3 regions of the Chryseoglobus sp. 28M-23 genome follow, and region 1 is predicted to be linked to each of the others. Evidence: predicted binding sites of a transcription regulator. Region 1 holds the regulator's gene; each other region holds the start of a gene.

The links. The regulator LexA, encoded in region 1, represses DNA repair genes until DNA is damaged. The targets are predictions, from matches to a motif close to TCGAACANNTGTTCGA.
Region 2: IE160_RS10060 (HNH endonuclease signature motif containing protein) is a predicted target of LexA. The motif match lies at 1,843-1,858, and genes of this name have one in related genera.
Region 3: imuA' (DnaE2-dependent mutagenesis accessory factor ImuA') is a predicted target of LexA. The motif match lies at 3,217-3,232, and genes of this name have one in related genera.

What each region holds. Positions count from the first base shown of each region.
Region 1 is NZ_CP061846.1:1,578,180-1,582,443, reverse strand. Features, by position in the region: gene hflX (GTPase HflX) at 1-1,363, shown strand, start outside; gene lexA (transcriptional repressor LexA) at 1,360-2,070, opposite strand; gene IE160_RS07715 (LysM peptidoglycan-binding domain-containing protein) at 2,408-2,773, shown strand; gene IE160_RS07710 (histidinol-phosphate transaminase) at 2,823-3,899, shown strand; gene hisB (imidazoleglycerol-phosphate dehydratase HisB) at 3,896-4,264, shown strand, end outside.
Region 2 is NZ_CP061846.1:2,069,773-2,074,036, forward strand. Features, by position in the region: gene IE160_RS10050 (LCP family protein) at 1-1,050, opposite strand, end outside; gene purE (5-(carboxyamino)imidazole ribonucleotide mutase) at 1,064-1,576, opposite strand; gene IE160_RS10060 (HNH endonuclease signature motif containing protein) at 1,877-3,355, shown strand; gene IE160_RS10065 (5-(carboxyamino)imidazole ribonucleotide synthase) at 3,624-4,264, opposite strand, start outside.
Region 3 is NZ_CP061846.1:1,350,745-1,355,008, forward strand. Features, by position in the region: gene IE160_RS06530 (error-prone DNA polymerase) at 1-771, opposite strand, end outside; gene IE160_RS06535 (DNA polymerase Y family protein) at 820-2,403, opposite strand; gene imuA' (DnaE2-dependent mutagenesis accessory factor ImuA') at 2,403-3,206, opposite strand; gene IE160_RS06545 (hypothetical protein) at 3,370-3,627, shown strand; gene IE160_RS06550 (hypothetical protein) at 3,578-4,087, opposite strand; gene IE160_RS06555 (hypothetical protein) at 4,084-4,264, opposite strand, start outside.

The DNA of each region.
Region 1 (4,264 bases):
CCTGCGCCGCGTCGGCGGCCTCTCCACCGAGCTCGAAGACGTCACCGAGGTCGAGTACCGGCAGCTGCGGCTCGAGAACGTCATCCTCATCGGCATCTACGCGCAGGGCGCCCTCGACGAGGCCGAGAACTCGTTGCGCGAGCTCGCCGCCCTCGCCGAGACCGCGGGCGCCGTCGTGCTCGACGGCCTGCTGCAGCGCCGACCGAACCCCGACCCGAGCACCTACCTCGGCAAGGGCAAGGCCGCCGAGCTCGGCCTCATCGTCAAGGAGCTCGGCGCCGACACCGTCATCGCCGACACCGAGCTCGCCCCCAGTCAGCGGCGCGCCCTCGAAGACGTCGTGAAGGTCAAGGTCATCGACCGCACCGCCGTCATCCTCGACATCTTCAGCCAGCACGCCAAGAGCCGCGAGGGCAAGGCGCAGGTCGAGCTCGCGCAGCTCGAGTACCTGCTGCCGCGCCTGCGCGGCTGGGGCGAGTCGATGTCGCGCCAGGCCGGTGGCCAGGTCGGCGGCGCCGGGGCCGGCATGGGTAGCCGTGGCCCGGGTGAGACGAAGATCGAGCTCGACCGCCGCCGCATCCACACACGCATGTCGAAGCTGCGCCGCCAGATCAAGGGCTTCGCGCCCGCTCGTGCCGCCAAGCGCGCCAACCGCGACCGCTTCGCGGTGCCGAGCGTCGCGATCGCCGGGTACACGAACGCCGGCAAGTCGAGCCTGCTCAACCGCCTCACGCGCGCGGGCGTGCTCGTCGAGAACGCGCTCTTCGCCACCCTCGACCCGACCGTGCGCAAGACGACGACGCCCGAGGGCCGCCCCTACACGCTCGCCGACACGGTCGGCTTCGTGCGCAACCTGCCGCACCAGCTCGTCGAGGCCTTCCGCTCGACGCTCGAGGAGGTCGCCGACAGCGACGTCATCGTGCACGTCATCGACGGCGCCCACCCAGACCCCGCTGCGCAGCTCGCGACTGTACGGGACGTCATCGGTGAGGTGGATGCGCGCCATCTTCCCGAGATCGTCGCCATCAACAAGAGCGACCTCCTGGACGACGACGCGCGCCTCCTGCTGCGTGGCCTCGTGCCCGGCGCGGTCTTCGTCTCCGCCAAGACGGGGGAGGGGGTCGACGAGCTGCGCGCGCGCATCGCCGAGACCCTGCCCGACCCCGAGGTCGAGGTGACCGCGGTCGTGCCGTACGACCGGGGCGACCTCGTCTCGCTCGTGCACGAGCGCGGCCGTGTGCTCGAGACTTCCTACGAGGAGGAGGGCACGCGCGTGCACGCCCTCGTGAACTCGGGTCTGGCGGCGCAGCTCGAGCCGTTCACGACGACCGCGGCACCGACCGCGACGGCGGGAGCCCGCTAGACCTTCCGCATCACGCTGACGACCTTGCCGAGGATCGTCGCGTGGTCGCCGAGGATCGGCTCGAAGGCCGAGTTGCGGGGTAGCAACCAGGTGTGGCCGTCGCGCTGCTTGAAGACCTTCACGGTCGCCTCGTTGTCGAGCATGGCGGCGACGATCTCGCCGTTCTCGGCGGTGTTCTGCTGGCGCACGACGACCCAGTCGCCGTCGCAGATGGCGGCGTCGATCATCGAGTCGCCGACGACGGTGAGCATGAAGAGCTCGCCCTTGCCGACGAGCTGGCGGGGGAGCGGCACGACCTCCTCCACCATCTGATCGGCGGTGATCGGGATGCCCGCGGCGATGCGCCCGACGAGGGGCACCATGGCGGCGTCGCCGACGGAGGGGCTCGTCGAGACCGGGGTGTCGATCGTGATGGTCGTGTCGGGCTCGAGGTCGATGAGCACTTCGAGGGCGCGCGGCCGGTTCGGGTCGCGGCGCAGGTAGCCGCTGAGCTCGAGCTGACCGAGCTGGTGGGCGACGCTCGAGAGCGAGGAGAGCCCGACGGCCTCGCCGATCTCGCGCATGCTCGGCGGGTAGCCCCGGCTCGCGACCGAGGACTGGATGAACCCGAGGATGGCGCGCTGCTTGTCGCTCAGCGTCGTGCGGCGGCGCGTGCCGGGCGCGGCGGCGCTCGGTGCCGTGCTGATGTCGACGGTCTCGTCGGCCATGGGGTTCTCCCTCGTCTCGTGTCGAGTGCCCGCCGTCACTGCCGGTGTGACCAATGTCGGTGGTCTGCCGTTGACTGCACTCGAACCCTCGAAACTCTATCCACGAGTGGGGTGCAACTCAAACATCTGTTCGAGTGTGTCGCCCGATTCGTGGAGAAAAAGGGCCGGGGGCTTGAAAGTGTGTTCGATCGAAGGTATGTTCGGAACACAGGTTCGTGCCCGCGTCTCCCGGCCGAGATCGGGTACCTGCCCCGGCAGCTCCCCCGCTGCCGGGGCACCTGCACCCCCCACCAGGCCCAGTTGTCAGCCAGGCCCACTTGTCAGAAGGAGAACGGCGATGAGCTCCATCACTTACGGCACCGGCACCTACGACGGTGGCTTCGCGCTCCCGGTTGCGCGCACCCGCCTGCGTCTCACGCGCCGCGGCCGCGCGGTCATCGCCGTGCTCGTCTCGCTGCCTCTCGTCATCGCGCTCGTCATGCTCGCCCTCAACGGTGGGGGAGCGACGGCGACCTCAGGGCTCGAGCAGTCGACGACGGTGACCGTCCAGGCGGGCCAGTCGCTGTGGTCTCTCGCCGGCACTCTCGCCCCCGAGGCGAACCCTGCCGACGTCGTCGCCGACATCCTCGCGATCAACGGCCTCGACTCCGCGAGCGTCCAGCCCGGCCAGGTGCTCATCGTTCCCGAGCGCTACGCGGGCTGAGGCTCCGACCGCGGGCCGAGCCCCGCTCACGCCCGTCTACGATGGGCGAGTGACGAGCCTCGACGACCTTCCGATCCGCGACGACCTGCGCGGGCAGTCCCCCTACGGAGCCCCGCAGAAGCCCGTGCGCATCGCTCTCAACGTCAATGAGAACACGCACCCGATTCCCGAGGTCGTCGTCGCGCACGTGACCGCCGCGGTCGAGCACGCGCTGCGCACCGTCAACCGGTACCCCGACCGCGAGTTCACGACGCTGCGCGAGCACCTGGCCGCCTACCTGGGCGAGGGCGTTGAACGAGAGCAGGTCTGGGCCGCGAACGGCTCCAACGAGGTCATCCAGCAGCTCCTGCAGGCCTTCGGCGGCCCGGGACGCCGCGTGCTCGGCTTCCCGCCCACCTACTCGATGCACTCGATCATCGCGTCGAGCACGGGCACCGAGTGGGTCACGGCGGAGCGCGACGACGAGTTCCGCCTGAGCCCCGCCACCGCCGTCGCGGCCGTCGAACGGCTCGACCCCGACATCGTCTTCCTCTGCACCCCCAACAACCCGACGGGCACGCCCATCGGCCTCGACACGATCGAGGCGGTCTGCGCCGTCGCGCGCGGCATCGTGATCGTCGACGAGGCCTACGCCGAGTTCCTGCCCGAAGGCGAGCCGAGCGCGCTGAGCCTGCTGCCGGGCCGCCCGCGCCTCGTCGTCTCCCGCACCATGAGCAAGGCGTTCGCCTTCGCGGGCGCCCGCCTGGGCTACCTCGCCGCCGATCCCGCCGTCGTGGATGCTCTGCGCCTCGTCCGCCTGCCCTACCACCTCTCCGCGCTCACGCAGGCGGCCGCAGTGGCGGCGCTGCAGCACGCACCGCTCATGCTCGAGACGGTGGACGCGATCCGAGCCCAGCGCGATCGGCTCGTCGTCGAGCTCGCCGCGCTCGGCTACGCGCCCTACGCGAGCGGCGCGAACTTCGTGCTGTTCGGGGGAGTCGACGACCCGCAGGCGACGTTCCAGTACCTGCTCGAGCACGACATCCTCATCCGCGACGTCGGTCTGCCCGGCCACCTCCGGGTCACGGCGGGCACGCCCGAGGAGACGACCGAGTTCCTCGAGGTGCTCGGTAGGATGAAGCAGTGAGCACTCCCGCCAGTACGCCCCGAGTCGCCGAGCTGCGGCGCGAGACGAGCGAGTCGAGCATCGAGCTGCGCGTCGACCTCGACGGCACCGGCCGTTCGTCGATCGCGACGACCGTGCCCTTCTTCGACCACATGCTCACGGCTCTCGCCAAGCACTCCCTCCTCGATCTCGACGTGACCGCCCACGGCGACACCGACATCGACGTGCACCACACGGTGGAAGACACGGGCATCGTGCTCGGCACGGCGATCGGCCAGGCGCTCGGCGACAAGGCCGGCATCGCGCGCTTCGGCGACGCCCTCGTGCCGCTCGACGAAGCGCTCGCGCAGGCCGTCGTCGACGTGAGCGGTCGCCCCTACCTCGTG
Region 2 (4,264 bases), 490 kb from region 1:
ATGCTCCATGCGGTCGAAGTCGGTGAGGTTGTAACGGCTGCGCGCGTACCAGAGCGCCGTCTCGCCATCCATACGCTGCTCGCCCGCCGCGATCTCCCCCACCACGGGGCCGCCGTTGATGCCGAGCGTGATCGGCTCCTCCACGTCGATGACGACGCCGCCGAGCGCATCGATGAGATCCTCGAACCCCGCCATGTCGATGAGCACCGTGAACTGCACGGTCAGCCCCGTGACGCCCTCCACGGCGTCGCGCATCGCCTCGATACCCGGGCTCGACCCGGTCGCCGCCGCCGTCGGATAGAGCTCGGGGCGCTCCTCCGCCCACGGGTACAGGTAGCTGATCAAGCAGTCGTCGCCGCAGTCGAAGCCGTTCGGCCACGCCTCGTACAGCGGCGACTCCGGGGGAACCGGCGCGTTGTACAGGTTGCGCGGAATACCGATGAGCGACACAGCGCCGCTCGACGCGTCGATGCTCGCCAGCGTGATGCTGTCGGGCCGCAGGCCCAGACGGTCCGGGCCCGCATCGCCGCCGAGCAGCAGCACCGTGTACCGCCCGTCGATCGGCTCGACGATGCCGCCGCCCGCGAAGACGGCGCCCAGAGCATCCCGACCCACGCCCGTCAGATACGCGGCGTAGGCCGCCCCGCCCGTCGCCACCACGATCGTCACCGCCGTCAGCGCCGCCAGCCAGCCGCGCGCCGCCGGAGCCGTGCGTACCAGACGCAGCAGCGTGAACGCGTTCAGAGTCGTCACCAGCCACAGCAGCGCGTAGAAGACGAGCGCCGCCTGCGCGAGCCAGAGCACGATCACGTTCGTCGCGATCGTGAGCGCCACCGGCCGGGCGGCGACGAACAGGATGCCCGCGGCGAGCGCCACCGCCCACAGCGTGAACGTCGACCCCACCGCGAATCGACCCCAGCGGCGGCTGCCCGCGAGCAGCTGGGCCGTGCCCGGGATCAGCAGGTTCAGGCCGAGCAGCCACCAGGCGCGGCGGGTCATGAGCGCAGCATCCCGGGTGTCTGGATGCCGGAGCGGGGAGGTGAGCGTCACGGGGCGGGCGCGCCTAGGGGGCCAGGGTGCTGGGTGCGGGGGTGCTGGGCGCGCGGTTGGCTACCGTGCTCTTCAGCGCCTCGTTCTTCGCGCCGACCGTGCTCTCGAGGTCGCGGGCGAACGCGGCGATCGCCTCCGCCACGCGCGGGTCGTGGGATCCGATGATGCGGGCCGCCAGAATGCCCGCATTGCGGCCGCCGCCGATCGACACCGTCGCCACCGGGATGCCCGCCGGCATCTGCACGATGCTCAGCAGGCTGTCGAGGCCATCGAGGGTCTTCAGAGGAACGGGCACGCCGATCACCGGCAGCGTCGTCACGCTCGCGATCATGCCCGGCAGGTGGGCGGCGCCGCCCGCGCCCGCGATGATGACCCGGATGCCCTTCCCGGCGGCCGCGCGCCCGTACGCGATCATCGCGTCGGGGGTGCGGTGCGCGCTCAGCACGTGCACCTCGAAGCCGATGCCGAACTGCTCGAGGGCCTCCACCGCGGGCTCCATGACCGGCCAGTCGGAGTCGGAGCCCATGACGACGGCGACGCGCGGGGTCTCTCGTGCGGTGGGCGTGGCGGGGTCTGGCGTGGTCACGGGTCAATCGTAGGTGCGGGGCGGGCACGGGTAGGCGTGGCGCGCGGCGGCGTGGCGTGCGCGGCGAGGCGGGTCTGGTCGGGCGCGGCCGGTCGGGTAACGGGCTGTGCCGTGGGTTGGGCCTCATGCCGAGGCGCGATCGATCGCACCGCTCCTCCCCAGGCGCAGCGGCCGAGAAGTTGTCCCAAGATCGACGCGACCCCCTGTCGAATACACGTTCGAATGTGGGAGAGTAGCCCCATGACCGCATCCCTCGCCGCCGCGTTCGCCGCGGCCCGTGCGTCGCTGGAGTCGACGCCGGATTCGGTCGCGCCACTCACCTCGCTCTCCGATGAGGAACTCCTCACGACACTCTCGGAGGCGTCCGGCGTGCGCCGCCTGCTGGATGCCCGACTCTCCCTCCTCGCAGGCGAGGCCGCGAGGCGCTCGGCGCCGTCGCTTGCACACTCCGGGCTCGCGCAGCGGCGCGGGCACCGCACCGCCGACGAGCTCGTGCGGGTCGCGACCGGCAGTAGTCGACGCGAAGCACGCGACGTCGTGCAAGCCGGGGTCATGCTCGTCGGGGCGGAAGCCGCGGAGGCGGGTGCAGGTGGCGCGTCGGCGGCGGAAAGCCCGGGTGCGCTCGAGCTACCCGCCGGGCTACCCGCCGTCCCCGAGTGGGCGCAGAGGCTCGTCGAGCCTGTGCGGCGCGGCGCACTGTCGATCGGGGCTCTCCAGGCGATCCGGTCAGGCCTCGGCGAGCCGACCGCGACCGTCACGACCCAGGTGCTGCGCGGCGCAGTGGAAGCGCTCTTGGCCGAAGCTCCCGACCTCGACACCGATCGTCTCTACCGTCGTGCGCGCGGCTTGCGTGACGAGCTCGACGCCGAGGGCGTCGCCGAGCGCGAGGCCGAACGGCGCTCGGCGCGCTCGCTGCGTCTGCACCGGCTGCCCGATGGCATGAGCCGCGCCACGTGGTTGCTCGACCCGGAGTCGGCAGCCGTCGTCGCAGACCTCTTCGACCGCGCCACCTCGCCCCGCCGGGGCGGCCCCACCTTCGTGGGCGAGCGCGACGCCGCCGTCGCCCAACGCATGCTCGACGACGAGCGCACGCCCGAGCAGTACGCCTCCGACGCGGTCCTCGCCCTCCTCGTCGCCGGCGCCGACGCCGACTCCTCGCAGCTGCTCGGCACGGGCGCCCCGTCCGTGCGCGTGCTCGTCACCGCCAACGACCTCCGCAACGGTTCGGGCACCGCGACCGTCGAGGGGCAGACGGCACCGCTCTCGCTCCCCACCGTGGAGCGCATGCTCTGCACGGGCACGCACACTCCAATCCTGATCTCCGGCACCGGCCAGCCGCTCGACGTCGGCCGCACTCGACGCCACTTCACGATCCGACAGCGCAAGGCCCTCGCCGCGCGAGACGGCGGCTGTCGATGGGTCGGCTGCGAGCGGCCGCCGTCGTGGACGGAGGCGCACCACATCGACCCGTGGGCGACGCACGGCGGTCGCACCGACGTCGCCGACGGAATCCTGCTCTGTCGCCACCATCACCTGCTCGTGCACAACAATGGGTGGCGCATTCGACGTCGTGCCGCGCGGCCCGATGAACCACCGGGCGACCAGTACGAAGCGATACCACCGCCCTCCCACGGAGTTCAGCAGACCCCGCTCGACATGCCCAGCCGCAGCGAGCCGCTTCGCCGAGCACTCCACCCGAAGCCCGCACGCGCCGCGTGACGCAAGCACGCTGGAAGGGGCGCGCAGGTGACGGTGGTGCAGCGCACTCGGGGCTGGAACTGAGGGATGAGGGCTCACGGCTGAGAGCTGAGAGCTCAGGGCTCAGGGCTCAGGGCTCAGGGCTCAGGGCTCAGGGCTCAGGGCTCAGGGCTCAGGGCTCAGAGCTCAGGGCTCAGGGCTCAGAGCTACGGGCTCAGGGCTCAGGGCTCAGGGCTCAGAGCTACGGGCTCAGGGCTGAGGGCTCGGGCCTCGGGCTGAGAACTCGCGGCTAGGCCTCTCGGAACTCGAAGTGAGCGGCCGCCGCCCTCGCCCGGTACACCGTCTCGTCGAGGTCGTCCCCGAGCGCCGTCACATGGCCCGCCTTGCGACCTGCCCGCGGCCCCTTGCCGTAGGCGTGCACCTTCACGCTCGGCTGGTGCGCGAGCGAGGCCACGATCTGGTGCTCGGGCAGGGCCCCGAACACGTTGATCATGACCGTCGCCGGAGCGCGCATCTCGGTCTCACCGAGCGGCCAGTCGAGCACCGCGCGAACATGCTGCTCGAACTGACTCGTCACCGACCCTTCGATGGAGAAGTGCCCGCTGTTGTGGGGGCGCATCGCCAGCTCGTTGACGAGCACGCGCCCGTTCGTCGTCTCGAACAGCTCGACCGCGAGCACACCCGTCACGTCGAGCCCATGGGCGACCGTCGTCGCGATCTCGGCCGCCGCGCGCTCGACCGCCTCCGTCGTGTGCGGCGCTGGAGCGAAGACCTCCGCGCACACACCGTTCTGCTGCACCGTCTCCACCACCGGCCAGGGGCGCACCTCGCCGCTCGGGCGACGCGCGACCAGCTGAGCGAGCTCGCGTCGGAACGGCACGAGCTCCTCCACGAGCACCGGCCCCGACGCGAGCCAGTCGTCCGCCGCAC
Region 3 (4,264 bases), 230 kb from region 1:
GCTGGATGCTCCGAAGCGGTCGACGAGCGCGTCGAGCTCGGCGCCCGCCGCGGCGATGTGCGCCCGCGTCGGCCGCGTGCGGGCGACGGCATCCGGCCCGGAGGCATCGCGCGCAGGATCGCGGCCCTCCAGCGCCGACCGCACGGCACCCTTGCGGCACCCGGTGAGGATCATCCAGTGGTCGCCGCTCGTGGTGTCGCCGCCGCGGCCCGCGTGCTCGGCGAGCGCGTCGAGGTCGTAGACCGGTCGGCCCTTCTCGCCGCCCGCGAGCTGCGCCTCGGTGATGGCGGCGGCGAGGCGGTGGTAGCCGGCCTGGCCGCGTGCGAGGACGAGCAGGTGGGTGCCCTCGGGGTCGGGCACGCCCTGCTGCGGGCCCGTGAGCCCGAGCGACAGCTCGGCGCCGAACACCGTCGTGAGGCCGTACGGTTCAGCGGCCTCGGCCAGGCGCACAACACCGTAGAAGCCGTCGTGGTCGGTCAGCGCGAGCCCGCTGAGCCCGAGCCGTGCGGCCTCCTCCAGCAGTTCTTCGGGGCTCGAGGCGCCGTCGAGGAAGCTGAAGGAGGAGTGCGCGTGCAGTTCGGCGTAGGGCACGACCGTGGCGGGATCGGGCTGTTCGATGCCGGATCGACGGTAGGGCGCCCGCTTGGGCGACCACGCGGGGGAGTCGCCCCCGTCGGCGCCGGGGGGCGGTGTGGTGCCGGGCCGATTGCCGTTGCGCAGGCTGCGCTCGAACTCGCTCCACGGGATCGGCGGGTTGTGCCAGCCCGCCATCAGGGCACCCTCGGAGGCGTGCGCGCAGTCCACTGAGACTGTGCTGCCTCAGTCATAGCGCGCCTCCGCCCACCACGAGCCGCCCTCGAGCACGAGCAGCCACGCGACCCCCGCGGAGTCCACGACCTGCAGGCGGTGCAGCAGGCGCCGCCGCGGGATGTCCCACCAGCGCTCCTCGAGCGGCCACGGCCCCGCCCACGAGGTCACGGGCCGCGCCGCGCCGCCCGCACTCGGGGCGAAGCCCGCGGGGGCAGCGCTGAGCCGCATCCTCTCGTCGACGTGCACCGGGGCGCCGGACGCATCGAGCACCATCACAGCATGCCGCGAGGGGAATACGGTGCCGGGGGTCGGCTGGGGCAGGGCGCCGGGCCAGGGTCGATCCACGGGGCGGGGGCTCACGAGCCGGTCGCCCCAGGGCACGAGGGCGCCTCGTTCGGCGAGCGTGCGGCCGCCCGTGCGCTGGGCGGTGAGCACGGCCTCGTGCCCGAGCAGGCTCTGCACACGCGAGAGGGCGTGGTGCACGCGCTCATCGGGCGCGGCCCCCCACAGCCCGGGTTCGTGGTGGGCGAGCGCGTCGACGCTCTCGGGCACGATCGTGACGCGCGTGATGGCCGAGCGCAGCCCCGGCCCGCGATCACTGTTGGCACGCGCGCCGAGGGTGCGCGTCTCACCGCTGAGCTGCCAGCGCACGCGGTCGACGATCTCGCTCGCCCGGAAGGAGCGGGGGTGCAGCCACGCGCGCTCGCTCTCGACGCCGTGCTCGTCGCGGAACCCGATGCGAATGGCCGTGGCGACGAGCAGGCGTGCGACGAGGGATTCGACGAGATCGTCGGCGATCTGCCGCACGGCGAAGGCGAGCTGGTCGACGCGGTCGAGGGGCGGCTCGAGCTCGAGCGTGCGCTCGAGGTCGGGCGGGGGAGTACGGGGCCTCAGCGGAGTGGCATCGGCGGCGCCCGCGAGCGCGTGCCGGTGGGATCCCGCCGCGCCGAAGCGGTCGCGCACGGCCTCGGCGGGCAACGCGGCGAAGTCGCCGAGCGTGCGCACCCCGAGCCGCCCGAGGAGGGTGGCGAGGTCGGGGTCGCCGAGCGTCGTGACGGGGAAGGGCGCGAGGAAGGCGGCCGCGGCGTCGCGGGGCACGATGCGCACGCTCTGCCCTGGCGTCGTGGATTCAGGCGCGGTGCTGCGGGCGGCGAGTTCGGCGGCGAAGGGTCCGTCGGCGAGGCCGAGCCGGGCATCCGGCACCCCCTCGGCGAGGAGGGCGCCGCGCAGGGCGAGGGCGGCGGCCTTCTCGCTGCCGTAGTAGCGGGCGGGCCCTCGGGAGGCGAGGGCGAGCAGGCCTGGCCGTACGACCTGCACGCCCGCGACGAGGGATTCGATGACGTCGACGAGGGGGGAGAACAGGCGGTGGTCGCGGTCGTCATCGGCGGGCAGGATGCGCAGCTCGGTGCACAACGACTGGGCTTCGCGGCGGCGCTGCCCCGCCCGCACGCCCTGCGCGCGCGCCGTCGACGAGCACGCGCGGATGCGGTTCTGCTGCACGACTGCGACGGCCTGCTCCGCCGTCACGAGCCCCTCTCGCACGGCGGCGAGGATCGGCCAGTCTGGTACCCACGCTACGATCGTGCGGGTCATCAGCCGGCCCTGCGGGCGGGCGTGCTCCAGCGCTCGTGCGCCCGCTGCGTCGCATCACCGTGCTCGTCGGCGCCCCCGCGCTGGGCTGCGTCAGATCGGTCCAGACGCCGGATGCCCAGCTCACCATCGGGCAGCAGCAGTCGCCCGCTGCGAGGGCGCGGGCTGCGCCGCGAGCTCACGGTGATCGTGACCTCGCGCTCGCTCAGGTAGCCGTGGCCGTCGCCGAGACCCGACCAGCGGCTCTCGGTGATGCTGATCATGGCTTCGGCTTGGGGCCAGGCACCGGCCACGAGCAGCGTGGAGCCGCGCTCGCGCACGCGCCCCGCGAGCTTCGCGATCGCGCCGTCGCTCGCCGCACGCCCGGGCCGCACGACGATGACACTGAGGGCGTCGGCGATCGCCGCGGTCACGGTGAGCCACTGGTCGCCGGGGTGCGGCACGAGCACGAGTCGATCGAGGTCGATGCCCATGGCCTCGGCCGCCTCGATGCCGAACTCGGGCATACCCACGACACCGCACCAGGCCCCTGCCGCCGACGGGCCCGCGAGCAGCGCCATCGTGAGGGCGCTCGAGGGGCTCAGCGTGTAGACGGCGCCCTCCTGCAGCCCTCCCGCGGGCAGCAGGTCGGCGAGGGCCTCGTGCGTGGGCAGCAGACGAGTGTCGAGGCGCGTGCGCTGCAGGGAGTCGATGCGGGCCTGCAACGCCTGCACGGTGTCGACCGTCTCAACCCGCGCCGCACCCGTACCGTCGACGGGGTCGTCGACGGGGGGCTCCTCAACAACAGAGAGCGCAAGAGCGGGCATCTCTCCATGATCGAACATACATTCGAATATGGCAACTGCCACCGACACTCGAGCGGCGTGTCGCGCGAGCCTCCGAGGTTGCTGGCAGGTCACCGCGGGGAAGCACGCTCGAGGCCAGGATGGAAGGTGACGACCGCACCGGCGAGGGAGAGGAAGCCACCCGATGCAGAGCGAACTGGCCGCGAAGATCTTCGGCGATCGCGAAGACCCGAGCGTGCGGCTGCAGAAGCTCTTCGACGACCGCTCGACGACGATGGGCGCTCCGCCCTCCGCGCGGGAGTGGGCCGCGAAGGTGCTGCGCGAGCGGCGCATCGACCCCAAGACGGATCCCGAGGACGCTGTTGTGGCCGTGCGGCAGGCCTACCCGCGCCTCACGACGAAGGTGGCGCGCTACCTCGTGGAGGATGCGCGCCAGCGCTGAGCCCACCCGGGCTTGCGCCCTCGAGCAACTCTGCGCGAGCATCCCGACCCATGGCGCGGTAGGCGACCACCCAGTCGTCGGCGCGCGCCATCACGAGACCCCGCCACGTACCGCCCGCCCTGGCCGGAATCGCGACGACCCCGTCAGGAGTGCGCAGGGCGAAGCCCACGAGCACGTCGATCGTGTGATCGCCCGCGTCGACCGTGAACATCGCCTCGGTGGCATAGAGCGGATGCTCGTCCGCAGCCCGCGTCGCCTCGAGCCCGAGCGCCGCGAGCACCCGCTCGACGGCCTCGACGCTGCCCGCCGGCAGCACGAGATCCCAGTCCCTCGCCTCGTCCACCAGCTCGAGGGCGGCGAGAAGCCCGGAGCCCCCGACGACGGAGGGCACCCCCGCCTCCGCGAGCGCCGCCTGCAACGCGCGCACCGTCTCGAGCGGGGGAGTGCGCGAGGCGGTCACGGCAGCTCGGCGACGCGGCGACGCAAGAACGCCGCCCCCGCGTGGTCGTGCACGAGGTCGCCCTCGACGACGACGTCGTACTGCTTGCCGAGCACGCCGTCGGCCGGCCGCACGTCGAGGTGCGCCACGGGGATGCCGCGCGCGTGCACCGCGTCCGCCATGCGGTAGTCGGAGCGC